2 regions of the Asanoa ferruginea genome follow, and region 2 is predicted to be linked to the other one. Evidence: riboswitches for the same ligand, from Rfam matches in the RefSeq annotation. Region 2 holds a riboswitch; the other holds the start of a gene.
The links. Region 2 has a riboswitch for thiamine pyrophosphate ahead of DFJ67_RS30890 (purine-cytosine permease family protein). Riboswitches for the same ligand answer to the same signal wherever they lie in the genome.
Positions count from the first base shown of each region.

Region 1: another riboswitch for thiamine pyrophosphate. It lies ahead of DFJ67_RS00825 (ECF transporter S component); the one in region 2 lies ahead of DFJ67_RS30890 (purine-cytosine permease family protein).

Region 1 is NZ_QUMQ01000001.1:170,391-184,681, reverse strand. It holds gene DFJ67_RS00870 (acyltransferase family protein) at 1-1,051, shown strand, start outside; gene DFJ67_RS44520 (CsbD family protein) at 1,158-1,580, shown strand; gene DFJ67_RS44640 (CPCC family cysteine-rich protein) at 1,613-2,236, opposite strand; gene DFJ67_RS00855 (SMP-30/gluconolactonase/LRE family protein) at 2,549-3,541, opposite strand; gene recO (DNA repair protein RecO) at 3,620-4,396, shown strand; gene DFJ67_RS00845 (isoprenyl transferase) at 4,393-5,208, shown strand; gene DFJ67_RS42490 (hypothetical protein) at 5,390-5,557, shown strand; gene DFJ67_RS00840 (GNAT family N-acetyltransferase) at 5,580-6,200, opposite strand; gene DFJ67_RS00835 (energy-coupling factor transporter transmembrane component T family protein) at 6,237-7,025, opposite strand; gene DFJ67_RS00830 (ABC transporter ATP-binding protein) at 7,022-8,425, opposite strand; gene DFJ67_RS00825 (ECF transporter S component) at 8,430-9,011, opposite strand; TPP riboswitch at 9,081-9,185, opposite strand; gene DFJ67_RS00820 (alpha/beta fold hydrolase) at 9,235-10,059, shown strand; gene DFJ67_RS00815 (AAC(3) family N-acetyltransferase) at 10,056-10,865, shown strand; gene DFJ67_RS00810 (FAD-dependent oxidoreductase) at 10,975-12,198, opposite strand; gene DFJ67_RS00805 (TetR/AcrR family transcriptional regulator) at 12,263-12,865, shown strand; gene DFJ67_RS00800 (DUF6328 family protein) at 12,959-13,498, shown strand; gene DFJ67_RS00795 (acyl-CoA dehydrogenase family protein) at 13,554-14,291, shown strand, end outside.
Region 2 is NZ_QUMQ01000001.1:6,611,607-6,625,897, reverse strand. It holds gene DFJ67_RS30930 (ThuA domain-containing protein) at 1-1,817, opposite strand, end outside; gene DFJ67_RS30925 (DUF1275 family protein) at 1,928-2,563, opposite strand; gene DFJ67_RS30920 (DUF1996 domain-containing protein) at 2,607-3,755, opposite strand; gene DFJ67_RS30915 (MFS transporter) at 3,922-5,343, opposite strand; partial or broken gene DFJ67_RS30910 (glycoside hydrolase family 5 protein) at 5,476-6,474, shown strand; gene DFJ67_RS30905 (glycoside hydrolase family 15 protein) at 6,484-8,292, shown strand; gene DFJ67_RS30900 (MSMEG_6728 family protein) at 8,295-8,780, shown strand; gene DFJ67_RS30895 (alpha/beta hydrolase family protein) at 8,729-9,979, opposite strand; TPP riboswitch at 10,083-10,194, shown strand; gene DFJ67_RS30890 (purine-cytosine permease family protein) at 10,186-11,493, shown strand; gene thiE (thiamine phosphate synthase) at 11,490-12,104, shown strand; gene thiO (glycine oxidase ThiO) at 12,101-13,207, shown strand; gene thiS (sulfur carrier protein ThiS) at 13,204-13,401, shown strand; gene DFJ67_RS30870 (thiazole synthase) at 13,407-14,180, shown strand; gene DFJ67_RS30865 (thiamine phosphate synthase) at 14,177-14,291, shown strand, end outside.

The DNA of each region.
Region 1 (14,291 bases), 6.4 Mb from region 2:
GGACCGTTCCGGCGTCGCCGCCATCGGCCGCCGCCTACGCCGCCTGCTCCCGTCACTGTGGGTGCTGTCAGCGATCTTCGTGCCGGCGATGCTGCTGACGGGCCTGGGCGCGCACTGGAAGCTGCTGCTCTGGCTGGTCCCGCTGAGCGACCCACCGGCCAACCACTGGGGCGCCCTGGCGCTGAGCACCATCTGGTACCTGCGCGACTACCTCTGGTTCGTCCTCGTCTCCCCGCTGGCGCTGTGGTTGTTCCGGCGCTACCCGGTGCCGACCCTCATCGCCCCGTACCTCCTCCTCTTGGTCTTCGAACTGGGTCTGCTCTCCGGCCCACCGGTGCTCCGCGACTTCGGCCTCTACCTGGGCGCCTGGATGCTCGGCTTCGCACACCACGACGGCCTGCTCCGCCGCTGGTCGAGGTCGGTGCTGACGGCCGTCGCCGGTGTCCTGTGCGCGACCGGGCTGGCGTGGATCCTGACCCACCCGGGCTTCCGCGGCTACGACCTCAACGACATCCCCCTCGGCAACGCCCTGTGGTCGGGCGGCCTGATCGTGGTCGCGCTGGGCTTCCTGCCGTCCACAGCCGACTGGATCACCCGTTGGTCGTGGTTCGACCGCTCCGTCACGGTCCTCAACGCCCGCGCCCTGACCATCTACCTCTGGCACATGCCGGTGGTCATCCTGATCGCCGCGATCGCGGCGCCGTTGGGTTACGAGGGCCTACAGGCCGACCGGGCGGCGGTCCGACTGGTCGGTGTGGCCGTGCTCGTGGCACTCGCGGTCGCGGCGTTCGGCTGGGTCGAAGACCTCGCGGCCCGCCGCCGCCCGACCCTGCTGCCCGGCGCCCGCCGCCGGCCCAGGCTGCCGGTCCCGGTCTCCCCGGCACCCGCGCCGCGCGAGCCGGTCCTGGCCACTACGGACCCATGGAAAGACCTGTCCCGCCCGATCCTGCTGTGGCGCTGGGACCGCGCGGGCGCACCGACCCAACTCGAGGAACGCCGCCACGACGCGGTCGTCTCCCGCTGGGCGGCCGCCCCCGGCCCACATGCCTAGAACCCGCTTTCGGTCCGAATGAGCGACATTTCCGGCATACTGGTCAAGAAGCGAAGAAGTGGACAGGGGTAGTAGTTGATACCCCACATCAGAAGGTTGGCCCGGGATGCAACCCATCGTTCCGCCGCCGCCGAGCAGTCCGCTCACTCAGACGCTCGGCCAACTCAACGACGCCGTCCGCCAACTACCCGCCGATGCCGAGCATTCAGCGCCGGCACGGTTGCGACGGGAGGCCATCGCCCTGGCCGAAGTCATCCATCGCGATGGCGATCGGCCCAGCGTCGCCCACACGGTCGAAGCGAATCGCCTACTGCGCCGTATCCACGGCTATCTCGACCAACCAGAAGGAGTCATCGTGGGTCTCGAAGACAAGATCAACAACAAGGCTGATGAGGTCAAGGGCAAGGTCAAGAAGGGCGTCGGCAAGGCCACCGGCGACGAAGAACTCGAGGCCGAAGGACGTCTCGACGAAGCGAAGTCCGATGTCAAGCAGGCCGGCGAGAAAATCAAAGACGCGTTCAAGAGCTGACGACGATGAGCGCGGTGATGTAGTAACCGTCTTCATCGATGCGGGTGGCAGCTTCGAGTTGGACCTGGGTCGCCGATATCCCGCGCGACACGTGCCGGTGATGCCGCCGGCTCCGCGACGCAGACAGCCGTGATCTGCCGGGCCGGATCGGGCCCGGTAGTCACGGTTACCTCACGGATTGACGGGCATCGACCCAAGTAGTAGTCGAAGTCGATCGACATGCCCGAGAGATTGTCCCGATCGGCGGGCGGCGCCAGGGCTGCGACCGCCCGGACCGCCTCGGCGAAGACGTTCCCGTCGGCGCCGTCCACCGGCGGCCCGGGCCGATCGGCGGCCGACACGTCGTCCCACCAGGCCCGCCCCCGGCGTCCCCGCCACCAGTACAAGGACAGTCCAATCGTCCGGCCAAGCGGCCAAGGCACGTGCGCCCGGCTCGAAACGGTCCCGCTGAGGGTCGATCGTCCGCCAGTGCGGTTCTCGGTCGTAGCGCCATGGGCGCCATACATCTCGAAGTCGCGTTGTGCCTCGATCAACGAGGATGTGTTCGCACCCCGCGCCCGGTGCGGCCAACGCAACTGATAGACATCGTCCTCCCACCGGCACACCGGACAGACGTCGTGCGAGCCCCGGCGCCTCCTCCAGGCTTCGGTAGCCACAACAGACACACGGGTATGTGGGACTCATGCCGCGTGAACCACCACCTCGCACGTTGGCAACGACGTCGGAAGCGGCACGGGTCGGTCCAGACCACGTCGGGCGTTCGCCTGTGGCGCGCTGCGCCCAGTCGCGCTCCATCGCACCCGCACCCGCTGGATGGTGATCACGCGCCACCCTGACTCACGGGCTGGTCGGCGCGCCAGGGGATTTTGGAGTGCTGCGGCGCGTACATGTTCTTTTATGTGCGTACATGTAAGAACATGTGCGGCTGAAAAGAGGACCCGTCCGCAGCCGCGACACGCCCGGCGGCGTCAGTGTGGCAAAGGGACTACCGCGACGGTTGGTTCCGTCAGGCTGCCCAGGTAGAGGTGGCCCGCGTGTTCCCGGACGCCCGTCACCATGTGGTAGCCGCCGTCCGCGGTTTGCAGGTCCGCCACTACCGAGCCGGACGCGTCGACCGCCATCACCCAGGTGGTGCGGGCCGGCGCCGGCTGGAATGCCTGCGGCAGCGCCCATACCGCCCGCCGCAAGACAGGGGGTCGGGCGTGCAGGCGGTCGAGCAGCGCGTTGCGTGGCGTGGCCAGCGCGATCCAGATGCGGCCGTCCGCGCCCGTCGACAGGTTGTCGGGGAATCCGGGCAGGTTGTCGACCAGGATGTCGCGCCGGCCGGCTTCGGGGCCCGTGAGTTGCACCCGCGAGATGCGGTAAGCGCCTGTCTCGGCCACCGCCACGAAGGACTCGTCGGCTGCCAAGGCGACGCCGTTGGCGAACTGCAAGCCGTCGAGCAGCACGTCGATTTCGCCCGTCGGGGAGCGGCGGAGCAGGCGGCCCGTACCCGTGTGTTCCATGATGTCGGCCCGCCAATGTTCCAGGCCGTAGCGTTGCGACGAGTCGCTGAAATAGATGGTGCCGTCGCAGGCTATCGCGGCGTTGTCGCACAGCCGGAAACCGTCCGCGAGGACCGTGGTTGTGCCGCTCGAGACCGACATCCGGAGCAGGCCCCGGTGTGCGTCGCAGATGACCAGGTCGCCGTCGGCGTCGACCTCTACGCCCAGTGGGCGGCCGCCTGTCTCGCCGACCACCTGCGGCGGGCCGCCGGCCAGAGCCAGGCGCAGCACCCGGCCGTCGGCCAGGCCCGTGTAGAGGTGGCCGTCGGGGTGCACCACCACGTCTTCCGGGCCCACGCCGTCGACCGGAAGGAAGGCCGGACGGGGCATCGGGGGGTCGCTGGCGCGCCGTTTCGCCCGCAGTGATGGCGTGGGTGGTTGCCAGACGACGGGGTCGATCCGTGGACGGCTGCTCATGTCCGTACACACTAATTCACATCGATCTTCACAGAACCCGCCGCGACAGCTGGTGAAAACAGGGACCACAATTGGCCGGTGCCCGGATTTCGCCGCCAGCTCTACCGCGATGACGCGGTGGTGTTGCGTGTGCAGAAGCTGGGCGAGTCCGATCGGATCATCACGTTTCTCAGCCGCCGGCACGGGCGGTTGCGGGCGGTGGCCCGGGGCGTGCGGCGGACGACGTCGCGGTTCGGGGCGCGGCTGGAGCCGTTCGGTCACGTCGATCTCCAGATCGCCGGTGATCCCAGCGGGGCCGGCGGTGGGCTGCACACGGTCAGCCAGGTCGAGGCGGTCGAGCTCTACGGGAAGCGGTTCCTCGACGACTACCCCCGCTACACCGCGGCCAGCGCGATCTCCGAGACCGCGGAGCGGTTGACGCCGGTCGAGCACGAGCCGTCGCTGCGGTTGTTTCTTCTCACACTCGGGGCCTTCCGGGCGCTGGCCCTGCGCGAGCACTCCGGGACCCTGGTCCTCGACGCCTACCTGCTGCGCGGGATGGGGATCGCCGGATGGGCGCCCGCGCTGACCGAGTGTGCGGTCTGCGGCACCGCCGGGCTGCACAAGGCGTTCTCGGTGCCCGCCGGTGGGGCCGTTTGTCCCGATTGCCGGCCGCCGGGTGCGGCCCATCCGGCGCCGGACACGCTGCGTCTGATGGTCGCGCTCGCGTCCGGTGACTGGCACGTCGCCGACTCCGCCGAGGCCGGGCCGCGCCGGGAGGCCAGTGGGCTGGTCGCCGCACACCTGCAGTGGCACCTCGAGCGCGGGTTACGCTCGCTGCCGCTGGTTGATCGCACAACGGGGGAACAGAAATGATCAGGTCACGGGCCGCGCGCCGCGCGGTGCGTCCGCCGACGCCGCACGTCTCGGGGGTTCGGCCGCCCGAGCTTCCGGCGGGGAGCCTGCCGAAGCACGTCGCGATCGTGATGGATGGCAACGGCCGCTGGGCCAAGGATCGCGGGCTGCCGCGCACCGCCGGCCACGAGCGCGGCGAGCACTCGCTGTTCGACACCATCGAGGGCGCGATCGAGATCGGCGTTCCCTACCTGACGGCGTACGCGTTCTCGACCGAGAACTGGCGGCGGTCGCCGGAAGAGGTCCGCTTCCTGATGGGCTTCAACCGCGACGTCATCCGGCGCCGTCGGGACATGCTGGTCGACCTCGGCGTGCGGGTGGTCTGGTCGGGTCGGGCCGGGCGGCTGTGGAAGAGCGTCATCTCCGAACTGCAGACCGCGGAGGAGATGTCCCGCGACAACACCAAGCTGACCCTCCAATTCTGCGTCAACTACGGCGGCCAGGCGGAGATCGCCGACGCGGCGGCCGCGATCGCGCGCGACGCGGCGGCGGGGAAGATCGACCCGTCGAAGGTCACCGAGAAGACCATCCAGCGCTACCTCTACCACCCGGAAGTGCCCGAGGTCGACATGTTCCTGCGGCCGTCGGGTGAGGAACGCATTTCCAACTTCATGCTCTGGCAATCGGCGTACGCGGAACTGGTCTTCCTCGACACCCTCTGGCCCGACTTCGACCGGCGTCACCTCTGGTATGCCTGCGAGTTGTTCGCCCAGCGCGACCGCCGCTTCGGTGGTGCGATCCCCAACCCGGTAGCGCCGCCGCCACCGGAATGACCTAGCGCGTCATGCGGCGGCGAGGTATCGTCGTCGCATGCGTTACTGATGTCCCCAGGGATTCTGTGTGCCGGTCCGCCCCATTGCTGGGCGGTCTTCGAGCGCCCGGGGCGTCACTCTCTTTTATCCAGCACGCCACCGGGCATCCGTCTGTTCTCCTTCTCCTTTCGGAGGCCTTCGCATGCCTGCAGCCAACGACAACTCCGCTGAACAGCCCGGCAACCGCGCGGCCCGCCGGGCGGCCAAGGCTGGCAAGCAGCCCGGCCGCGAGCTCGGCCGTTCGTCCACAAAGGGCGGTCGCAGCAAGCCCGCGGCGCAGCCGAAGAACTACGCCTTCCGGCGCGCTTAATACGAATCGCGGAGGGGCCTGCCTAGCGTGGGCCCCTTCCGCCTTCCAATCGCGGCCATGGGCGGCGCAGATCGAGTGCGTAAAGCACTTTGTCATAGCGCAGATGACCGACCGCGACGAAATCGATCAGCCGGCCATATTCGTTGAAGCCGAGCGTGCGATAAAGCGCCAGCGCACGCTCGTTGTCGCCGCGCGCGTCGAGCGTCAACACCTCGATGCCGGCCTTGCGGGCGCTGGCCACCAGTCCTTCGGTGATCGCCCGACCGATCCCGCGACCCTGATAGCCGGCCGGCACCGCGACCCGCTCCAGATCGGCGTGCGGCCGGTGGGTCTGCCGCGCGTAGCGGCGCCAGTAACCGATCCCGGCGAGCACGGTGCCGTCGGCCAGCGGCATCGGCGCGGCGTCGAGCCCCGCCGGCCCGACGACGTCGTCGTCCGACGCGTAGGCGACCAGCAGCGCCGCCTCGGACACCGCCGCGCCCTCGACAACGGTGGTCAGCAACTCGCGCACCTCGGCCTGGCTCGGTGGCACCGCCCAACCCAGCGCCGCCCCGGTGGAGACCATCTGGAAGATCCGCCAGACGTGCGGCACCAGCGCCTCGATCTCCGCCGGATCGGTCACTTCGGCCAGTCGTACGCTCATCGCCACCGCCTCGTTTCCACGCGTTGGAGCGAGACACTAGCCCAGAACGGGCCGGAACGTATCCGTGGTGATGCTCACGGTGAGGATCGCGACGGTGAGCAGCACCGAGCCGGCCACGAACAGCGTGTCGGCGCGGGTGAAGTGTTGCGCGCGGGCGTGCGTACGCGGAATGCTGCTGTCGAACCCCCGCGCGTCCATCGCCAATGCCAACCGGGTGCCCCGCCGGATGGCGCCGACCAGCAGCGCGAAGACCAGGGCGGCGAACACGACCGGGTTGTGGCCGGCGTCGATGCCGCGCGCCCGCCTGGCCATCCGCAGCGCCTGCCATTCCTGCCCGAGCAGCGGGATCAGCCGGAACGCGGCCAACGTGCCGATCGCGAACCGGGCCGGCGCCTTGGCGTTCTGCACCAGCGCGTCGGCGAGGTCGGTCGGGTCGGTCGTGGTGAACACCATGATGCCGGGCAGCGCGAGCGCGACCAGCCGCAGCGCCAGCCCGAGCGCGACGGTCAGCACGCCGGTGGTCACGTCGAGCGGGCCTATCGAGAACACCGTGTCGCCGCCGCGGTTGGCGCCGAACAGGATGGTGGTCAGCACGATGCCGAACACCGACAGCAGCAGCGGCCAGCCGCGGCGCAGCAGGGTGCCGTAGCGGACGCCGAAGAACGGCAGCAGCACCAACTCGGCCGCGATCGCCAGCGCCGGTGTCAGCGGGTCGAGGGTGGTCAGGATGCCGACGGCGAACACCGTGGCGGCGACCAGTTTCGCGACCGGGTTGCGCCGGGCCAGCGGTGCCGAGGAACGCACCATCACCGCGGTGAGCGTCATCGGGTCAGCTCCAGCCGCTGGTCGGCGAGCGCGTCGACGAACGCCGCGTCGTGCGTCACCGCGAGCACCCCGTGCCCCTCGTCGCGCAGGTCGGCCAGCAGCGCGACCAGCTCGATCCAGGTGCGCCGGTCCTGTCCGAAGGTCGGCTCGTCGAGCAGCAACAGGCGCGGGGCGGACGCCAGCGCCGTCGCGACGCTCAGCCGCCGCGCCTCACCACCACTGAGGGTGTACGGATTGGCCCGCGCGAGATGCTCGAGGCGCAGCCGGGCCAGCAACTCGTCGACGACCGCCAGCGATCTGCCCAGGCGGCGCGGGCCGACGGCCAGTTCGTCGCGGACGGTCGAGGCGACGAACTGGTGCTCCGGGTCCTGGAACACCGAGCCGATCCGGGCGGTCAGGTCGGTGGCCCGCCAGCGGTGCGGTGGCCGGGCCGCGTCGGCGCCGGCGAGCACCGACGACGCGACCACCCGGCCCGACGTGGGTTTGAGGAGCCCGCCGAGCAGCAGGGCCAGGGTCGACTTGCCGGCGCCGTTGGGCCCGAGCACGGCGAGCGCCTCGCCGGTGCGTACGGCCAGGTCGGTCGCTGCCAGCCGCGGCGCCAGCGCCACCTGGTCCGCCGTGATCAGCACGTCGCCGGGGGAGGAGACCGCCCGGCGGGGCGGCGGCAGCGGCCGGCCGGGCACCCAGATCCCGTCGGCGGCCAGGGCGGCGCCGTGCGAGCCGAACACCTCGGCCGGCGGACCGGACGCGACCACCCCGCCACCGGGCGCCAGCACGACGACCCGGTCGACGAACGGCACGATCGGCTCCAGCCGGTGCTCGACCATGATCACCGTGGTGTCCCGGGACACCGCACCGCGCAGCGACGCCCGCACCAGCTCGGCGCCGACCGGATCGAGGTTGGCGGTCGGCTCGTCGAGGAGCAGCAGGTCGGGGCGCAGCGCAAGGACGCCGGCCAGCGCCAGCCGCTGCTGCTCGCCGCCGGAGAGCGCGTGGGTGGGCCGGTCCAGCGGGTGGCCGAAGCCGACCGCGCCGAGCGCCTGGCGCACCCGCGGCCAGATCTCCTCGGCGGGCACGGCCCGGTTCTCCAGCCCGAAGGCCACGTCGTCGCCGACCCGCGACATCACGAGCTGGGTCGCCGGGTCCTGGAAGACGATGCCGACCCGCTCGCGGGCCTTGCGGGTGTCGAGGCCGTCGATCTCGGCGGTGCCCTCGCGCTCGCCGGAGTCGTCGGCGAGCAGGCCGGCCAGCGCGGCCAGCAGGGTGCTCTTGCCCGCCCCGGAGGGACCGAGCAGCAGCACCCGCTCGCCACGCTCGACGCGCAGGTCGACCCCGCGTACCGCCCACGCCTTGCGGCCGGCATGTCGCCAGCCGAAGCCGCGCAGTTCGACGGCGCTCAACGGCTCAGACCGCCGCGCGTTCCCGGCCGGCCGGGAACCGGTCGAGCGCCCCGGTGTTGACCAGGGCCCGGGTCAGCAGCCAACCCCCGATCCCGGCCACGACGGCCGAGCTGGCGGTGGTGATCGCCAGGTAGGGGAGCTGGAAGCTGCCCCAGCTCATGTCGGGGTAGTAGTAGACGACGTCGTAGACCGCGGCCACCAGGCCGGCGGCCGCGCCGGCGAGGATCGCCACCGGCAGCTTGTAGAGCCGGTAGGCGAACAGCGCGAACACGAGTTCGGCGCCGAGGCCTTCCAGCGGGCCCTGTAGCACGATCATCCAGCCCCAGACGGTGCCCAGGGCGACCGAGACCAGCGCGGCGACCGTCTCGGTGAACAGCGCGGCGCCGGGCTTGCGGATCACCAGCGCGCCGAGCACGGCGGGCAGCAGCCAGATGCCGTAGAGCAGGGTGCGCGCGGGCAGCGGGATCGCGTCGGCCGGTCCGTTGTAGAGCAGTCCCCAGGCCCAGAAGACGACGCCGAACGCGACGCCCAGAACGGCGCCGACCACGATGTCGACGGTTCGCCATCGGTTGACGGTGTTGGTCATGGTGGTGCCCTCCCAGTTCGGTGAACCAGGAGAAGACGCACGCCATGCCCAATGGATCGAACATGGCGCGGCTGGAGAAGACCGAACTCCCTGCGCTGGCATTACCCAGATCAGGTTCGAGGGTCTGCGGAAGATACCGCACTCTCAGCGCTGCGCGCTCCCCTGTCGGATGTGAAGTTGTTCCACCAGGCTAACACCGGGTTACGGCGGTACGCTCGCGCGCATGCGGATCGAGACGCGGGGGCTGACGTTCGAAGTCACCGAGGGTGGTCCGCCGGGCGGCCCGCCGGTGATCCTCCTGCACGGGTTCCCGGTCAACCGGCACAGCTGGGACGACGTCACGCCCTACCTCAACGCCGCCGGGCTGCGCACGTTCGCGGTCGACCAGCGCGGCTACACCGCCGGGGCGCGGCCCTCCGGCGTCGACGCCTACCGGATGGCCGAGTGCGTCGCCGACGCGGCCGCGTTCGTCGACGAGCTGGCCGGCGGCCGCGCCGACCTGGTCGGGCACGACTTCGGTGCGCTGGTCTCCTGGCAGTTGGCCGCCGAGCACCCGGAGCGGGTCCGCTCGCTGACCGCAGTTTCCGTGCCGCACCCGGCCGCGTTCGGTCAGGCCCTGCTCAGCGACCCCGAACAGCAGCGCCGCTCGTCATACATCGACCTGTTCCGGATGGCCGGGAAGGCCGAGCACGTGCTCTCCCGCGACGGCGGCGCCGGCCTGCGCAAGGTGCTCGACGGGGTCGGTGACCGGCTCGAGGTGTACGCCGCGGCGTTGCTCGAGCCGGGCGCGCTGACGGCGACGCTCAACTGGTATCGCGCGCTGGTGCTCGAAGACCTGGTCAAGGTCGGTCCGGTCGCCCGGCCGACGACGTTTGTGTGGGGCGACCGGGACACCGCGGTGGCCCCGGCCACGGCGGCCGCGGCCAGCGACCAGGTGACCGGCGACTACCGCTTCGTGCCGCTGCCCGGCGTCGACCACTGGGTCACCGACGCGCAGCCGGAGGTGCTCGCCCAGGCGATCCTGGCCCGCATCGCGGACGCCGCATGACCAACCACCCCGCCGACGCCGCCGAGCGGATGCCACACACGCGCGAGTCGCTCGCCGCCGACCTGGCCGCGCTCGGTGTGCGGCCCGGTTCGACGCTGCTGGTGCACGCCTCGCTCAAGCCGGTCGGTTTCGTGGCCGGCGGGCCGCACGCGATGGTGCTCGCGCTGCGCGACGCGCTCGGCCCCGACGGCACGCTGGTGGTGCCGACCCACACGCCCGACAACTCCGACCCGGCCGAGTGGCAGAACCCGCCCGTACCCCCTGGTTGGTGGTCGGTGATCCGGGAGAACATGCCCGGTTTCGACCCGGCGGTGACGCCGAGCCGCTGGATGGGCGCGATCGCCGAGGTGGTCCGCACCTGGCCGGGCGCGCAGCGCAGCGACCACCCGCAGGTCTCGTTCGCCGCGCTGGGCCGGCTGGCCCAGGAGGTCGTCTACGGCCAGCCGCGCGCCGCGATGCTCGGCCCGGACTCGCCGCTGGGCAAGATCTACGGCCTCGACGGCGACGTGCTGCTGCTCGGCGTCGGCCACGACTCCAACACGTCGCTGCACCTGGCCGAATACCGCCGGCCGGCGCCACCGGCAGCCCGGCTGGGCGCGGCGGTGCAGACCGCCGACGGCGGCCGCGAATGGGTCTGGTGGGACGACGTCGACCTCGACGAGGGCGACTTCGAGCTGCTCGGCGCCGACTTCGACGCGACCGGCGCGACCCGCACGGGCCGCGTCGGCGGCGCCCTGTCCCGCCTGATGTCACAACGCGCGGCGGTCGACTTCGCCGAACGCTGGATGACCGACAACCGCGACTAGCTCCCGCCCCGCCGGTCATGGCGCGGCGCCAGGAATCCCGGCTGCCGCGGCCCGCGGGTGTCGCGCGTTGCTCGCGGCGAAGGGCCGCGGGTGCCACGTTGCTCGCCGTTCAGTTGCCGAGATTTCGCGCCATGCTGCGGCGCATCGGCGGAACCGCGGCGGTCAGGCGCAGGACCGTGCGGAAGGCCGCCCGACCCAGCGTGGTTGAGTGCGCGGCCTGCTCGGCGTTGCGCAGCGACTGCCGCACCGCGGCGAAGCCGTAGCGGAGCATCTCGCGCTCATACCGGGAGATCGCCGCGACCACGTCCGCGGACCCGGCCGCGGCCAACTCGCGGCGCAGCAGGTCGGCGTCGCGCAGCGCGGTGTTGGCGCCGACCCCCGCCATCGGCGTCATGTTGTGGATCGCGTCGCCGAGCAGGGTGACCCGACCGCTGGGCCACGGGTCGACCGGAGCCGCACTCTTGACGCGTAACGCATTGACGGTCGAGACGTCGCTGCCCTCGACCAGCCGCCCGAAGTCCGGCGACCACCCTTCGAGACGGTCGACCACAAGCTGCCGCAACGCCGCGCCGTCCAGCTTGTCCACGTCGGACGGAAAGCGCTCGGCGGCGTCGGAGAAGCCCCAGATCGCGTAGTCGGTGCTGTCCCCAGCACCTCGCCGCCAGACCGAGGTGAACAGCGAGCCCCGCCCGCGCGGCACGACCAGGTTGGTGCGGTCGGTCAGGACAGCGGGAAGCGCCGACGAAGGGGTGAGCGGATGCCGCCCGGCCACCGCGACCACGCCGGTGTCGAGCCGGCGCGCGTGGGGGAGCAGTTGACCGCGAACCCGTGAATTGGCGCCGTCCGCGCCGATCAGCACGTCGGCGGTCGCCGTGCTGCCGTCGGCGAATCGGGCCGTGACGCGGTCGCCGGACAGGTCGTACCCGATGAAGGTTCTGCCCAGATGCACGACCTCGTCGAGGCCCGCGAGCAGGGTCTCGCGCAGCAGGATGCGGCTGACGCCGTAGTGCCGGTCGGGTGGTGCCGCGCTCGGGTCGTTGATCTCGGCGTCGGTGAAGGCGATCAGGTCGGTGCCGCGGTCGGTGAGGAAGCCGAAACCGCCGTCGCTGGTCGAGACCGTGTCCAGGAACGACTGCCAGTTTGCCGGTGGCAGGCAGTCGTGCAGGGCGCGGGCGCCGGCCGGGTTGATGTGGATGCGATAGCCCTGGAGCCAGTCGGTGCGTTCGAGAGTGCGCTCGTAGACGTCGACCTCGACGCCGGCCCGGCGCAGGCCGTGTGCGAGGGCGAGGCCGCCGATGCCGCCGCCGATGACCGCTACGGAGAAGTTCGTCATGCTCCCAGCGTCACTCGTACAAGTGACTCTGTCAACCATCTGTTTGATTGATACGCTCATCGGCATGGCTGAGACCACCGCCCGACGGTCCCCGTCCGGTGCCGAACGCAAGCGCGACGCCGAGCGCACCCGGGAACGGATCCTCGACGCGGCCCTGGTCGAGTTCGGCGAGCACGGGTTCGCCGGCGCCCGGGTCGGTGCGATCGCCCGCCGGGCCGGCGTCAACCAGCAGTTGATCTCCTACTACTTCGACGGGAAGGAAGGGCTCTATCGGGCCCTTACCGAGCGTTGGCGTGCCCTGAGCGCCGGCGTCAACCAGCCGGATGCCGCGCTCGCCGACGTGATCACCGCGTTCGCCGACGTGAGCCAGGCGCAGCGACACTGGGTCCGGCTGCTGGTCTGGCAGGCGCTCGAGGGCGACCAGGCCGAGGGGGAGCAGCAGTTCCGGCAGGCGATGGTCGATGACCTGCGCCAGCGCCAGGCGGCCGGCGAGATCGCGCCCGACCTGGACCCGGCGTTCCTGATGCTGCTGCTGTTCGGGGCGACCCTGGCGCCCACCCTGCTGGCCCACTTCGCCGCCGACTTCACCGGTCTGGCGGCCGACTCCCCGGAGTTCCGCGAGCGCTACGCCGACCAACTCAGAAAGGTCGTCGCCCGGCTGAGCTGATCGGATCTCGCGTTTCGTGCGGAGCCCGTGCGGGAAATGACCGCGGACCGGCCGGTCGACCCGCCACGATGAGACTCATCCGAAGGAGCCCGCATGGCGCACGAGCAACCCAAGGAGACACCGAAGCAGCGGTGGGACCGCAACTTCGGCGATCTGCTACAGGAGTTGCGGGTCGCGCAGACGGGCGTCCAGATCCTCTTCGCGTTCCTGCTCACGCTGCCGTTCAGCAACGGCTTCCCGAAGACGAGCGAGTTCCAGCGCGACGTCTACGTGGTCTCGCTGCTGTCGGCGGCGGCCGCCACCGCGATGATCATCGCGCCGGTCGCCTTCCATCAGGCCCTGTTCCGCCAGGGGCGCAAGCCGGAACTCGTGCGCTTCGGTCACCGGATGGCCACCGGCGGGCTGTTCTTCCTGTTCATCGCGATCGTCAGTTCGGTACTGCTGATCACCGACTTCGTGCTGTCGCGCACGATCGCGCTGACCCTCAGCGGCATCACCGCCCTCTTCTTTATCGCTTTCTGGGCGGCGCTGCCCTGGTCAAGGCGAGACTGGGGTGAGCCGGACGAGACGGAATCGGAGATGACCCGGCGCCGAGAGCATCCGGAGGACTTCGAGAAGCCTACCGACGAGTAACAAAGCGCGGTACCGTCAGTAACAGCACAGCCCAGCCCGGACAAAGGGGGAAGCCGTGACGACGACGCAGGACAGGCCTTCCGAGGCGGATGGCGCCGGGATGCTCCCCGAGGAGGCCGGCACGGTGTCCTACCAGGAGTCCCGTGAGGTCGCCGAGGCGTCCCGGGAAACCGACTGGACCAAGCCCAGCTTCGGCAAGGAACTCTTCCTCGGCCGGCTGCGGCTCGACCTGATCGACCCGTGGCCGCAGCCCGACCCGATCCGCACGGCCAAGGGCGAGGAATTCCTCAAGAAGCTCAACGCGTACGTGCGCAACGAGGTCGACGGGGCCGCGATCGAACGCGACAACCGGATCCCCGACGAGGTCTTCCACAACCTCGCCCGGCTCGGCGCGTTCGGCATGAAGATCGACGAGAAATACGGCGGTCTCGGCCTGACCAACCTCGACTACGGCCGCAGCCTGATGCTGGTCGGCTCGGTCAGCCCGGCGATCGGCGCGCTGCTCTCGGCGCACCAGTCGATCGGCGTGCCGCAGCCGCTCAAGCTGTTCGGCACCGCCGAGCAGAAGCGCCGCTACCTGCCCCGGCTCGCCGGCGGCGAGGTGTCCGCGTTCCTGCTCACCGAGCCCGACGTCGGCTCCGACCCGGCCCGCCTCGGCACCATCGCCGAGCCGGTCGAGGGCGGCTACCGGCTCAACGGCGTCAAGCTCTGGGCCACCAACGGCACGGTCGCGACGCTGCTCGTGGTGATGGCCCGGGTGCCCAAGTCGGAGGGCCGGCGCGGCGGCATCACG
Region 2 (14,291 bases):
CAGCAGATGCCCGGCGGGTCCTGCCCGCCGCCGTACGGCAGCCACGCCGCCCGCGACGCCGGCAGGGTGGTCAGGCCCGTGTTGTTGCGCGAGTTGTTGGTCGGGCCACCGGCGCAGTTGTAGAGGCCAAGCGACGGTCCACTGGGGAACGTGTACTCGTTGTAGGGGGTGTTGTAGTTGGAGCAGTAGGGCCAGCCGTAGTTGCCGGGCTGGGTGATCCGCTCGTAGGCGACCGTGCCGGCCGGCCCGCGGTTGGGGTCGGCGGTGCCGGCGTCCGGCCCGTAGTCACCCAGGTAGACGATGCCGGTCGCCTTGTCGACGCTCATCCGGAACGGGTTCCGGAAGCCCATCGCGTACACCTCGGGCTTGGTGTTGGCGGTGCCCGGGGCGAACATGTTGCCGGCCGGGATGGTGTAGCCACCGGCCGCCGACGGCTTGATCCGGAGCACCTTGCCGCGCAGGTCGTTGGTGTTGCCCGCGGAGCGCTGCGCGTCGAAGGCCGGGTTGCGGTCGGTGCGCTCGTCGATCGGCGCGTAGCCGGCCGAGTCGAACGGGTTGGTGTCGTCGCCCGTCGACAGGTAGAGGTTGCCGGCCGCGTCGAAGTCGATGTCGCCACCGACGTGGCAGCACTGGCCGCGGCTGGCCGGCACGTCGAGGACGGTCACCGCCGACGCCGGGTCGATCGTGTTGTCGGCCCGCACGGTGAACCGCGCCAGCCGGTTGACGCCGTCGAACGGCGCGAACTGCGCCGCGGTGCCGGTGGTCGGCGAGTCACCGCCCGGTGTGGACAGTGGTGGTGCGTAATAGAGGTAGACCCACCGGTTGGTGGCGAAGCCGGGGTCGGCCTTGATGCTCTGTAGGCCTTCCTCGTCGTGCGAGTAGACCGGCAGCGTCAGCGCCAGCTTGGTGTTGCCGGCCGCGTCGGTGTAGCGAACCGTGCCGTCCCGCGAGGTGTGCAGCACGCCCCGGTCGGGCAGCACGGTCAGGCCCATCGGCTCACCGGTCTCGGCGACGCCCTTGGCCAGGGTCACCTGGGCGAAGCTGCCCGGCGGGTCGACCGGTCCGGAGCCGACCGAGCAGTTTCCGGTGCCCTGTGCCGCATACCGGATGCCGCCCAGCAGGTGGGTCCGGAAGTTGGCCTCGGTGTAGCTCTCCTGGGTGTGTCCCAGGCCCGAATACCAGGTGCGACCGCCGTCGTAGGCGCGACACCAGGCGATCGGGTGATCGCCCATCCCGCCGCCCGTGTAGGTCGACTCGTCGAGGTTGGCCAGCACGTGCACGTTGGCCCGGGGGTTGGTGCGGTAGCTGTAGAGCTCGTCGGTGCGCACCCAGTTGGTCGGCAGGCCGGCGGTCGACGGGTGGCTGCCGTCTTCGATCCGCACGGTCACCTGCTGGATGGCCGGGTGCTGGAGGAAGTAGGCACCGACCAGGTTGCCATACCAGGGCCAGTCGTATTCGGTGTCGGCCGCCGCGTGGATGCCCGCGTAGCCGCCGCCGGCGCGGACGTAGCCCTCGAAAGCGGTCTGCTGTGCGGCGTTGAGCACGTCGCCGGTGGTGGACAGGAAGATGACGGCCTGGAAGCGGGCCAGGTTTGCGGCAGTGAACTGGTTGGCGTCTTCGGTGGCCTCGACAGTGAAGTTGTTCTGCGCGCCCAGTTGCTGGATCGCGGCGATTCCCGCCGGGATCGAGTCGTGCCGGAACCCCGCCGTTTTGCTGAAAATCAGCACGGAGAAGTCGGCCGCGAGAGCGGGTGTCGCCGGTATTCCGACGAGTGCCGCTGCCACCAGGGCGACGCAGAGCAGCGCTCTGCGCAACATGATCGGACCTTTCTCATGGGGACGGTCATGAAGCGTGCGCCGACCACGCCGTGCCCACACGATGGCCGATAGAGCGCTCTCCGTCAATCCCTTGGAGAAGGAAGGAACCCTTACTGAGGCACGACCCGATGGCCCACGATGGCCACGAGCAACAGAAAAAGCGCCAGCAGGGGTACGGCCCAGCGGGCCGCCTCGAACAGTGCCGCCGCGACCGTCGCACCGGCGGTCAGCGCGGCGAGTTGGCCGATGGCGATGGCCCGGGTGCCGCGGCGGCCGGTGACCAGATCGTGCACCGCTCCGGTGAGGGTGCCGGTCAGGTAGGTGGTCGACTCGTGCAGCCAGCCGGCGACCACGCTCTGGGTGCCCATCGCCACGCTGGCCGTGGCGAGCAGCAGCAACCGGGTGGTGCGGCCGGGCTCGCCGTCGGTGGCGATCCAGCCCGCGGTGAGCGCGGCCAGCAACGCCAGCTCGACCAGCAGGTGGCCAGGCCAGCGGAACCGCGGCACGAGCAGGGCCAGCGCCACGCCGGCCGCGTAGCCGGCGACGGCGACCGCGGGAGCGGCGAACGCGTGATCGTTGATGGTGCCGATGCCGAGGCCGGCGGTGACCAGGTTGCCGGTGATGATGCTCGCGAAGGCGCCACCCAGGCCGGCGATGGCGAGCAGGTCGACCGCGCCGGCGCAGGCGGCAAGACTGAGCGAGGTGACCCGGCGCCCGCCGCGCCGGGCCAACCTCGCCAGCACCACGAGGCCCACCGTACCCGTGAAATGGGACTAAGGGGTCAAAACATCAGAACTGGCCGTTGGAGCCGCACTTGACGCCCTGGTCGACGCAGTTGCGCACCCGCTCGGCGAGCGCCTTCGGCTCCCAGGCGTTGAAGAAGTCCGCGTGCATCGAGAAGCCCGTGCCGGAGGACAGCTTGATGCCGGTGGTGTCGGTGCTCAGCGGATAGCCGATGACGAAGGACACCGACGGAATCGCCACCGGGAACTTGCCCGAGCACTTTCCCTGCCGGTCGGCCGGGCCGACGTGCGACTTGTGGTCGGGGCTGTCCAGGTGCACGCCGTCCCAGCAGTCGGGGAAGGTGACCTGGCGGACCAGGTTGGCGGTCTTCGCGCAGACCGGCCACTCGCCGTCGGGCGTGCGGCCGACCTCGCCGCCCATGCCCGCGCACCAGAAGTGGTTGCCCTGCTTGTCGGGCGTGTCCTTCTGGTTCTTGGCGTCACCGGTGATCATGCGGAAGCCGAACGGGAACGGCACCGTCTTGCTCGGGTCCTTCAGCCTGGATCCATAGTAGACAGTGACGCCACTGGGCAGCACCGGCTTGCCGTCCTTGAGCAGCGTGGGGATCCAGTAGGCCGAGTGGTCCTGGGCCGGCGTGCAGGTGGTCTTCTTGTTGGCGAACAGCGAGGCGGCGGTGGAGTTCGCGTCGGTGCTCGTGTTGCCCATGAACGTGTGGTTGTGCGAGGCGCCCGCCAGCCCCGGCGCGACGATCGGGTCGTCGTTGTTGCGGTGGCTCACCTTGCAGGAAGCGTTGAACTCGGGAACGGTCACCGGGTTGTTGGTGATCTTCCGCGGCTTCATCGCGAAGAACGCCTTGACGTCGGCCGCCTGCTTGGCCGGGTCGACGTTGACCCACCCGGGCCGCTTGGCGGGCGGCGGCGGCGCCGGCGCCTTGGTGGCTGCCGGCGGAGTGGGCGATTGCGTCGCGGTCGCGGTCGGCCCGGCGGACGGCGTGCCGAGCAGCGCGGCGTCGGCCGCGTCCCCGACGGCCGCGGCCTCGACGGCACCGGTGTTGCTCGCCGACGGGGCGGCCGGCTTGGCGTTGGCCGTGGTGACCGCGATCGTCGCGGCGACGGCGGCGACCACCGCGACCGCGGTGACGAGGGTGGAGCGCCGGCGCAGAAACGGGCGCCGGGGTGAGCTTTCGTCTGACATCGAGGCCTCTCGGAGCCGATCAGTGTGGGGCAGCCCGAACTTTAGGTACGGGTGATCGCCGAGAGGCGAACCTTAAGTCGAACATAAGAAGGCCTTACAGATCACTCCGGCGGCCTTCGCGATGTCTGCCGTGGATAACACAACTTCCGGGTCGAACTCGCCGTCGTCAGGCCGTTTCGAGCACCGGGGCGGCCCGGCGCGGCAGCAGCGCCGCCGCTACCGCGATGACGACCGCGACCGCCAGCACGCCGATGAAGACGTGGTGCACGGCGGGCACGAGCTTAGCGGGATCGGCGTCGCTGCCGCGCAACGTGGCGTTGGCGACCGCGCCGAACACGGCGGTGCCCAGCGCGCTGCCCATCGACCGCAGGAACATGTTGTTGGCGGTGACCACGCCGCGCTCCTTCCAGCCGACGCTGGACTGGGAGGCGATCAGCGTGGGGCTGACCGTGAGGCCCATCCCGAAGCCGATCACCAGGCTGGTCGCGCCGACCTGCCAGACGCTGGTGTCGCCGTCGAGCAGCAGAAGCAACGCCGCGCCGACCACGATGATCGCCGACCCGGTCATCGCGCAGGCGCGGAAGCCGAACCGCAGGTAGACCCGGCCCGACTGGGAGGCCGCGATCGGCCAGCCGAGCGTCAGGGCGGCGAGCGCGAGCCCGGCCACCAGCGGACCGACACCGATCACCACCTGGGCGTACGTCGGCACGTAGGAGCTCAGGCCCAACAGCACCGCGCCGGCGCCCGCCGAGACCACCCCGCTGGACACCAGCAGCCGGCGGCGGAACACCCACAGCGGCAGCACCGGCTCGCTGCTGCGCCGCTCGACCAGCAGGAAGGCAGCGAGCAGCAACGCGCCCGCGCCGAGGATCCCGATGCTGGCCGTCGAGTCCCAGGCCCAGGCCTGGCCGCCTTCCAGCACGCCGAGGATCACCAGGGTCAGCCCGGCGGTCAACAGCACCGCGCCCGGGTAGTCGATCACCGGGCGGGCCGGCGTCCGGCGCTCGTGGTAACTGTGCATGATCATCCAGCCGGCGAGCACGCAGAGCGGCAGGTTGACGAAGAAGATCCAGCGCCACGAGACGTACTCGCTGAAGACGCCGCCCAGAGTCGGGCCGACCACCGAGGAGATGCCCCACACGCTGGCGACGTACCCCTGCACCTTGGCCCGTTCTTCGACCGTGTAGAGGTCGCCGACGATGGTCACGGTGGCCGGTGCGATGGCGCCGGCGCCGAGCCCCTGCACGACCCGGAAGACGATCAGCATGGCCATGCTGGTCGCGAAACCGCAGAGCAGCGAGCCCACCAGGAAGACCCCGATGCCCCACAGGATCACCGGCTTGCGGCCGAACAGATCGGCCAGCTTGCCGTAGACCGGAACGGTGACCGCCTGGGCCAGCAGGTAGATCGAGAACAGCCAGGGGAACTGGCTGAATCCGCCGATGTCGTCGACCACCGACGGGACGGCGGTCGCGATGATGGTCGAGTCGATGGCGACCAGGGCGGTGGAGAGCATCACCGCGGCGAGGACCGGTCCGCGTTCGGACCGGAACCCGACGCCACTGTGTACGGCGGAGGCAGCAGGCACGTTTTCCCACAATCCACCCGGATGAGTGACAGCGCCAGGGTGTGCCCGATCACTCCCGTCTCATGTGATCACCTTCATGTCATGACTCCTTGGCTACTGGCTGTTGTCACGGCGCTGACTGTCGGTATCGGACCCACGGCGGCTGCCACCCCGGATGCCGCCGCCCCGGAGGCCACCCCGGTCAGCACCAACGGCGCCCTGCACGTCTGCGGTGTGCGCCTGTGCAACCGGTTCGGCCAGCAGGTGCAACTGCGCGGCATGTCGACACACGGCATCCAGTGGTATGCCAACTGCGTCAACGCCAAGTCGCTGGACGTGCTCGCCAAGGACTGGAAGGCCGACGTCCTGCGGGTCTCGATGTATGTCCAGGAAGACGGCTACGCCAGCAACCCGAAGAAGTTCACCGAACTCGTCGACGACTACATCGACCTCGCCACCGAGCGCGGCCTCTACGTCATCGTCGACTGGCACATCCTCGACCCGGGCGACCCGAAGGCCAACCTGAGCCGGGCCAAGACCTTCTTCACCGAGATCGCCAAGCGGCACCGGACCGCCGACAACATCCTCTACGAGATCGCCAACGAGCCCAGCGACGTCTCCTGGAGCCGGATCCGGTCGTACGCCGAAGAGGTCATCCCGATCATCCGCGCGCAGGATTCCGACGCGGTCGTGCTGGTCGGGACCCGGGCCTGGTCGTCGCTGGGCGTGTCAGAGGACGCCGACGAGCGCGAGGTGGTCAACAACCCGGTGCGGGCGACCAACGTGATGTACACGTTCCACTTCTACGCGGCCTCGCACGGCCGGATCTACCTGGACACGCTGACCCGGGCGGCCGACAAGCTGCCGATGTTCGTCACCGAGTTCGGGACACAGACCTACACCGGCGACGGCGGCAACGACTTCACCCGTTCGCAGCAATACCTGGACCTCATGGCCAGCAAACGGATCAGCTGGACCAACTGGAACTGGAGTGACGACAAGCGCTCCGGCGCGGTGTTCAAGAAGGGCACCTGCAAGGCCGGCACCTACGCCGACCCCGCGCAGCTCAAGCCCGCCGGCACCTGGGTCCGCGACCGGATTCGCAGCGGCCGGATCGCCAGTTCCGCACCGGGAGAGCTGGCCCCCGCGTAGCGTCGGAAAATGGTGGACGAGCAGCGATATCTCCCCATCGGCGAGCATGGCCTCATCGGCAACCTCAGGACCGTGGCCCTCGTCGGGACCGATGGCACCATCGACTGGTGCTGCATCCCGCGCTTCGACTCGCCGAGCGTGTTCGCCTCGATCCTCGACCGTGACAAGGGCGGCTTCTTCTCCCTGACCACAGACGTCCCGGCCAACACGCGGCAGTTCTACTTCCCCGACACCAACGTGCTGATCACCCGCTTCCTCTCGGAGGACGGCGTCGCCGAGATCCAGGACTACATGCCCGTGCCGGCCGACAACGCCGAGACCGACCACCACCGGCTGATCCGGCGGGTCCGGTGCGTACGCGGCGAACTGCCGTTCCGGGCGCACATCGCACCCCGCTTCGACTACGGGCTGCAACCGCACACGGCGCGCCAGGAGGGCACCCGGGCGATCTTCGAGTCGGCGTCGCTGAGCCTGGCGCTGAACGCGACCGCGCCCTTCGAGTTGGTCGACGGCGACGTGATCAGCTCGTTCCGGCTCAAGCAGGGCGAGTCGGAGGTGTTCTGCCTCGAGCGCGCCGACACCGCCAACTCGGTCCCCTACGGCAACGCCGAGGAGGCCGAGGAGGAGTTCACGGCGACCGTCGCCTACTGGCGGCGCTGGCTGTCGCAGTCGCGCTACCGCGGCCGGTGGCGCGAGGCGGTGCACCGCTCGGCGCTGACCCTCAAGCTGATGACCTACGCACCGACCGGCGCGATCGTCGCGTCGCCGACCACCAGCCTGCCGGAGCGCCTCGGCGGCAGCCGCAACTGGGACTACCGCTACGTCTGGGTCCGCGACGCGGCCTTCTGCACCTACTCGCTGCTGCGGCTCGGCTTCACCGAGGAGGCCGACGCGTTCATGGGCTTCCTCGCCGCCCGGGTGCGGGAGAGCGACGCCGATCCGGAAGGCCCGCTGCAGATCATGTATCGGATCGACGGCAGCGACACGCTCTCCGAGCGCCTGCTCGACCACTTCGAGGGCTACGAGGGCTCCGCGCCGGTGCGGGTCGGCAACGACGCGGTCAACCAGCTCCAACTCGACATCTACGGCGCGCTGGTCGACTCGATCTACCTCTACAACAAGTGGGGCCAGCCGATCTCCAGCGGCGTCTGGGACGGCGTGACCACGTTCGTCGAGTGGGTCTGCAAGAACTGGGACCAGCCCGACGAGGGTGTCTGGGAGACCCGCGGCGGGCGGCGCAACTTCCTCTACTCCCGGCTGATGTGCTGGGTCGCCATCGAGCGGGCGATCCGGGTCGCGCACCAGCGCGGGTTGCCGGCCGACCTGGTCCGCTGGGGAGCGGCCCGGGACGCCATCTACCACCAGATCATGGACCGGTTCTGGGACCCGGACCTGAAGGCGTTCGTGCAGCACCGCGACGGCCACGTGCTCGACGCGTCAGTGCTGATGATGCCGCTGTCGAAGTTCATCGCGCCGTCGGACCCGAAGTGGCTGAGCACCCTCGACCTGCTCGGCGACACGCTGGTCTCCGACTCCCTCGTCTACCGTTACGATCCCCACCTGGCGCCGGACGGCCTGGAGGGCGAAGAGGGCACGATGTCGATCTGCACGTTCTGGTATGTCGAGGCGCTGTCCCGCGCCGGCCAGGTCGACGAGGCCCGGCTCGCGTTCGAAAAGATGATCACGTACGCCAACCACCTCGGCCTGTACGCGGAGCAACTCGGCCCGACCGGCGAACACCTCGGCAACTTCCCGCAGGCGTTCACGCACCTGGCCCTGATCAGCGCGGCCTTCAACATCGACCGCGCCCTCGGCTGACCGTGCAGACGTTCCTGCCCTTCCCCGACTTCCTCCGGTCGGCCGAGGTGCTCGACCCGCCCCGGCTCGGCAAGCAACGGGTGGAGAACGTGCAGATCCTGCGCGGCCTCACCGTCGCCGGGCACGGCTACCGGCACCACCCCGCGGTCAAGATGTGGGCCGGGTACGAGGAGGCGCTGGTCCGCTACGGCCTGATCGTGGCCGACGTGTGGACGGCGACCGGCCGCGCCGACACCAGCGCCGCGACGCTGACCACCGACCTGGCCGCCGCGTGCGGCATCACCGAGGTCCGCGACGTGCAGGCGTTGGGCGCCGCCGGCGACCTGCCGCCCTGGCTGGGCGACGAGGCCTTCCACCGGTCACACCAGTCGGCGCTGATCCGCAAGGACGCCGCCCTCTACGGCCCGATCTTCGGCGACGTGCCGCCGGACCTGACCTATGTCTGGCCGGCGTCCGACCGGCCCAACGGCTGCGCTCCCCCGAGCTGACGCTCGAGCCAAGCGAACACCCGCTCGTCGGTCAGGGCTCGGCCGAGCGGCTGGCAGTGCAGGTTGGCGCCCTCCTCGGCGGTGAACTCGACCCGGTGCGCGCGGTCGCCCAGCAGCTCGGCGAGCTGCTTCGACTGGCCTGGCCAGAACTGCTCGCCCTCCGGGTCGGTGATCAACAGCGGGGTACTGATCTGGGCGGCGGTCTCGTCCGTGAGCTTGTACTCGCGGATCTCGTTGAACAGATCGAACCAGTCCGAAGCCGCCTTGTACGGGCGTGAGCGGAAGGCAAGCGTGCGGCGCAGCTTGGGCACCGCCGTAGCGAACTTCAGGTCCCGGTCGAAGGCGGCCCGGTCGCCCTTGTCGAGCAGGCCGCGCATGCTCTTGCCGAGCGGGCCGGTCCAGGTGGTCGACACGTCCACGACCCCGGGATCGACCACGGCCGCCATGAGGCGGTGTTCGAAGGCGAGCGCCCGTGGCAGCCAGTAGCCGCCCTGGCTGACGCCGTAGCCGGTGAGCGCGGCCGGGTCGACGTCGGCGCGGCCGGCCAGCACGTCGACCACCGGCGTCAGGACCGCCTCCCAGTCGGGGCGGAACGAGGTCTTGCGTTCGAACAGCATCGACTGCTGCCCCGGGCCGTCGTAGACGAACGCGTTCCAGCCACGCCGCAGCGCTCCGGCGACGGCGTTGCCCCAGAGGCCGCTGATCGAGCCGTCGCTGCCGTTGGTGATCACCAGGGTCGGCCGCCGGGCGCCGGACGCGTCGGGCCGCAACAGGAAGCCGGGCAGGGTGCCGCCCTCGTAGGGCACGTCGACGCGGACATGCGCGCCATCCGCGCAGTCGATGAAGCCGTCCCAGGCCGTGCGATGGGCGCGGAACGCCAGCAGCAGCGCCGGTTCGTCGTCGAGTTCGGACAGCGATTCGACGGCGCAGGCCCAGTAGTTGGCCGCCCGCAGGTAGGCCGATCCGGCGCCGACCTGGTCGCCCTGCTCGCGCGACCGCTCGGCATAGCCGGCGACCCGGGTCGCGGTCGCCGCCCAGGCCGACCGCCAGCTGTCGTGGTCGGAGATCCGCTCGAGCGTGGCGAGGACCTCGCCGACGTCGCTGCCGCCGTGCACGGCCCGCCCGAGGACGCCGCGGGCCTGGTAGTCGAGGCCCTGGTCGCGGAAGAAGCCCTTCGAGAACGCCGTGTTCGTCGCCATCAGCTCACGCTACGTAGCCGCCTGTCGTCACCCCGCGTGAACACGCCGGGGCGCCGTGATGTCGGTAACGATGGCGTACCCGGTTGGTTTGTCGTAACCTGCCGGAAGTCACAACGGGAGCTCGGAGCACCGGGCTGAGAGGGCGGCTGACGCGCCGCCGACCGTCGGAACCTGTCCGGGTAATGCCGGCGTAGGGAGCATCAAACGTGTCCTCTTCCACCGCCGTCGCGGCGCCGACCACGGCCGAGGCCGGCCGGACCCTCGGCTTCCGCGACACCACCGGGCTCTTCGGCAGCCTCGGCGTCAGCCTGCTCCTGCCGGTCGCGGCCACCTTCGCGGTGCTGCCGGGCCGGCCGCTGTGGGTCACCGTGCTGGCCATCGTGGTCGGCGCCGTCATCGGCTCGGTCCTGCTCGGCCTCGGCGCCGCCGCCGGTGCCCGGGAAGGCGCGCCGACCATGGTCCTGCTCCGCGGGCTGCTCGGCCGCCGGCTGTCCTACCTGCCCACCGTGCTCAACCTGGCGCAGTGCGTGGGCTGGGCGACGTTCGAGATCTTCATCATGGCCTCGGCCGCGGCCAAGGTGCTGCACGCACCGAAGTGGCCGTTCGTGCTGCTCGCGGGCGTCGCCGCCACCCTGATGGCGCTGCGGCCGCTGGGCGCCGTCCGGCTGCTGGCCCGCTACGCGATCTGGGCCGCCCTGATCGCCGGCGCCTATCTGTTCGTCGAGGTGCTGCGCGCCGACCCGCAACCGCTGACCGGCGAGGGCGGCTCGTTCTGGACCGCGGTCGACGTGGTCATCGCGATGCCCGTCTCCTGGTTCCCGATGGTCGCCGACTACACGCGCTACACCCGCGGCGGCCGGGCCGCCTTCGCCGGCACCTCGATCGGGTACGGCGCCGCGACCATCGCCTGCTTCGTGCTGGGTGTCCTGGCGCTGTCCGCCTACGGCGCCGGCGGGCTCGACGTGGTCGACGCGCTGCTCGCCGTGCCGCTGGGCGCGGTGGCGCTGGCCGTGCTGCTCGTCGTCGAGGTCGACGAGGCGTTCGCCAACGTCTACTCGACGGCGGTGTCGGCCAACAACATCGTCGAGCGGATCGACCGCCGGGTCCTCGTGGTCGCCGTCGGCACCCTCGCCACGCTGCTCGCGCTGGCCGTCGACATCGTCTCCTACGAGCCGTTCCTGTTCCTGATCGGCGCGGTCTTCGTGCCGCTGGTGGGGGTGTTCGCGATCGCCTACTTCGTGCTGCCGCGCGGCCGCTGGAACGTCTCCGCGACCGCGCCGGGCCGGCCCTGGCTGCTGCTGCCCTGGGCGGCCGGGTTCGTCGCCTACCAGCTCACCCTGCCGACGTTCTTCCCGGACGCCGGTCGACAGTGGACGGACTGGTGGCTGGCGCGACAGCAGGACCTCGGCATCGATCCCGCCAACGGCTTCTCCGCCTCGCTGGTCAGCCTCGCGGTCGCCGCTGTGCTGACCGCCCTGATGCTGCTGCCGGGCCGGCTGCGGAGCGCCCGATGATCGGGCGGTTGCACGTGGTCACCGACGCGGCCGGTGGCCGGGCGGCGCTCGACGCCGTGCGGGCCGCGCTGTCCGGCGGGGCGCCGGTGGTCCAGGTGCGCACCAAGACCGGCAGCGACCGGGAACGCCTGGCGTTCGCCCGGGAGGTGGTCGTGCTCTGCCGCGCGGCGGGCGCCCAGTGCATCGTCAACGACCGGGTCGACCTGGCCCTGGCCGCCCGCGCCGACGGCACCCACGTCGGCGCCGACGACCTGCCGGTCGAGGTGGTGCGCCGGATCGCCGGCCCGTCCCATCTGGTCGGCGGCACCGCGCGCGACCCGGAGCGGGCGGCGGAACTGGTCGCCGCGGGCGCCGACTACCTCGGCGTCGGCCCGGCGTTCGCCACGTCCACGAAGGACGGTCTGCCCGACCCGATCGGGCCCGACGGTGTCGCGGCCGTCGCCGCCGCCGTCCGGGTGCCGGTGATCGCGATCGGTGGGCTCACCGCCGCGCGGGTGCCGCTGCTGCGTGCCGCGGGGGCGCACGGGGTCGCGGTGGTGTCGGCGGTGTCCGGCGCGGCCGATCCGGCGGCGGCCACCCGGGAGCTGCTCGCCGCGCTGGACGCCTCGTGACCGTGCTGGTTGCCGGTGGCGGGCTGATCGGGCTCGCGGTCGCCTGGCGCGCGGCCCGGCGCGGGCTGGCCGTGACGGTCGTCGACGAGGATCCCGGCAGCGGTGCGTCGCGGGCGGCTGCCGGGATGCTGGCCCCGCTCACCGAGGCGGCCTACGGGGAAGACGCGCTGCGCGCCCTGAGCCGGGAGTCGCTGGCCCGCTATCCGGCGTTCCTCGCCGACCTGGCCGGCGACGGCGGCGGGACCGTGCGGCTGCGTACCGCCGGAACGCTCGAGGTCGGCTTCGACGCCGACGACATGGTCTCGCTCGACCGGCTGCACGCCTACTACGTCGAGTCGGGCCTGCCGGTCGAACGGCTCACCGCCAGCCAGGCCCGGCGCCGCGAACCGGCGCTGAGCCCCCGGGTGCGCGGCGCGCTGCACGCACCCAGCGACCACTCGATCGAGCCCCGCGCGCTGCACGCCGCCCTGCTCGCCGCCGCGTCCACCGTTGGTGTCCACATCGTCCGGTCGAGGATCGCCGCCCTGACCGTCGACAACGGGCGCGCGACCGGTCTGCGGCTGGCCGACGAGTCCCAGATCGCAGCCGACCAGGTGGTGCTCGCGTTGGGCGCATGGAGTGGCACGCTGCCCGGCGCTCCCCCGCTGCCGGTCCGCCCGGTCAAGGGGCAGATCCTGCGGCTGCGCGGCGACGACGGCCTGCTCGCCGGCACGGTGCGGGCGCTGGTCCGCGGCCAGCACGTCTACCTGGTGCCCTACGCCGAGGACCGCCTCGTCGTCGGCGCGACCAGCGAGGAGCGCGGGTTCGACCCGACGGTCACCGCCGGCGCCGTCCACGACCTGCTCCGCGACGCCATCGAGGTGGTGCCCGGCGTCGCCGAGCTCGAGCTGGTCGAGACGCTGGCCCGGTGGCGCCCGGGCACCCCCGACAACGCACCGCTGCTCGGCCCGTCGGCGCTGCCCGGGCTGGTGCTGGCCACCGGCCACCACCGCAACGGCGTGCTGCTCACCCCGGCGACCGCGGACGCGATCGCCGACCTGCTGACCGGAGGGACGCTGCCCGCCTACGCGGCACCGTTCACCTCGGACGGGAGAGATCTATGACGCTGACCGTCAACGGCGAGACCGTCGAGCTGGACCCGGCGGTGACCGTGGCCGGGCTGGTCGAGGCGCGCACCGACCAGCGACGGGTCGCGGTGGCCCGCAACGGCGAGGTGGTGCCGCGCGGCGAGTGGGCGACCACCGTGCTGGCCGAGGGCGACGAGGTGGAGATCCTCGCCGCGCAGGCGGGCGGGTGACCACGATGACCGACGACCCGTTTGTCCTCGCCGGGGTGACCCTGCCGTCCCGCCTGCTGCTCGGCACCGGCGGCGTGCCCAGCCTCGACGTGCTCGCCCGCGCCGTGACCGCGTCGGGCACCGCCCTGGTCACCGTCGCGTTGCGCCGGGTGGAGGCGTCGGCCGGCGGCGCGCTGGCCGACGTGCTGGACCGCTGCGGCGTCCGGCTGCTGCCCAACACCGCCGGCTGCTTCACCGCCCGCGAGGCGGTGCGCACGGCCAAACTGGCGCGCGAGGCGTTCGACACCGACTGGGTCAAGCTCGAGGTGATCGGCGACGAACGCACGTTGCTGCCCGACCCGATCGAGCTACTCGACGCGGCCGAACAGCTCGTCGCCGACGGCTTCCAGGTGCTGCCCTACACCAACGACGACCCGATCACCGCGCGCCGGCTCGCCGACGCCGGCTGCGTCGCCGTGATGCCACTGGGCTCGCCGATCGGCAGCGGGCTGGGCATCCGCAACCCGCACAACATCGCCCTGATCCGCGAAACCGTCGAGGTGCCGGTGATCCTCGACGCCGGGCTGGGCACCGCGTCGGATGCGGCCCTGGCGATGGAACTCGGCTGCGACGCGGTCCTGCTCGCCTCCGCGGTAACCCGGGCCCGCGACCCGGAGCGGATGGCGCTGGCCATGCGCTACGCGGTGGACGCCGGCCGCCTGGCCCACCGGGCCGGCCGCATCGAGCGGCGCTGGCACGCCCAGGCGTCGACGCCGAACGCGGGCCTGGCCGCCCTGTGAGGCTGCCCCGACTGCTGGTGCTGACCGACCGCGCGCAGTGCGCCGGCCCGCTGTCCGACACCGTCGCCGCGGCCGTCGCGGCCGGCGCCCGGGCGGTGCTGCTACGCGAGA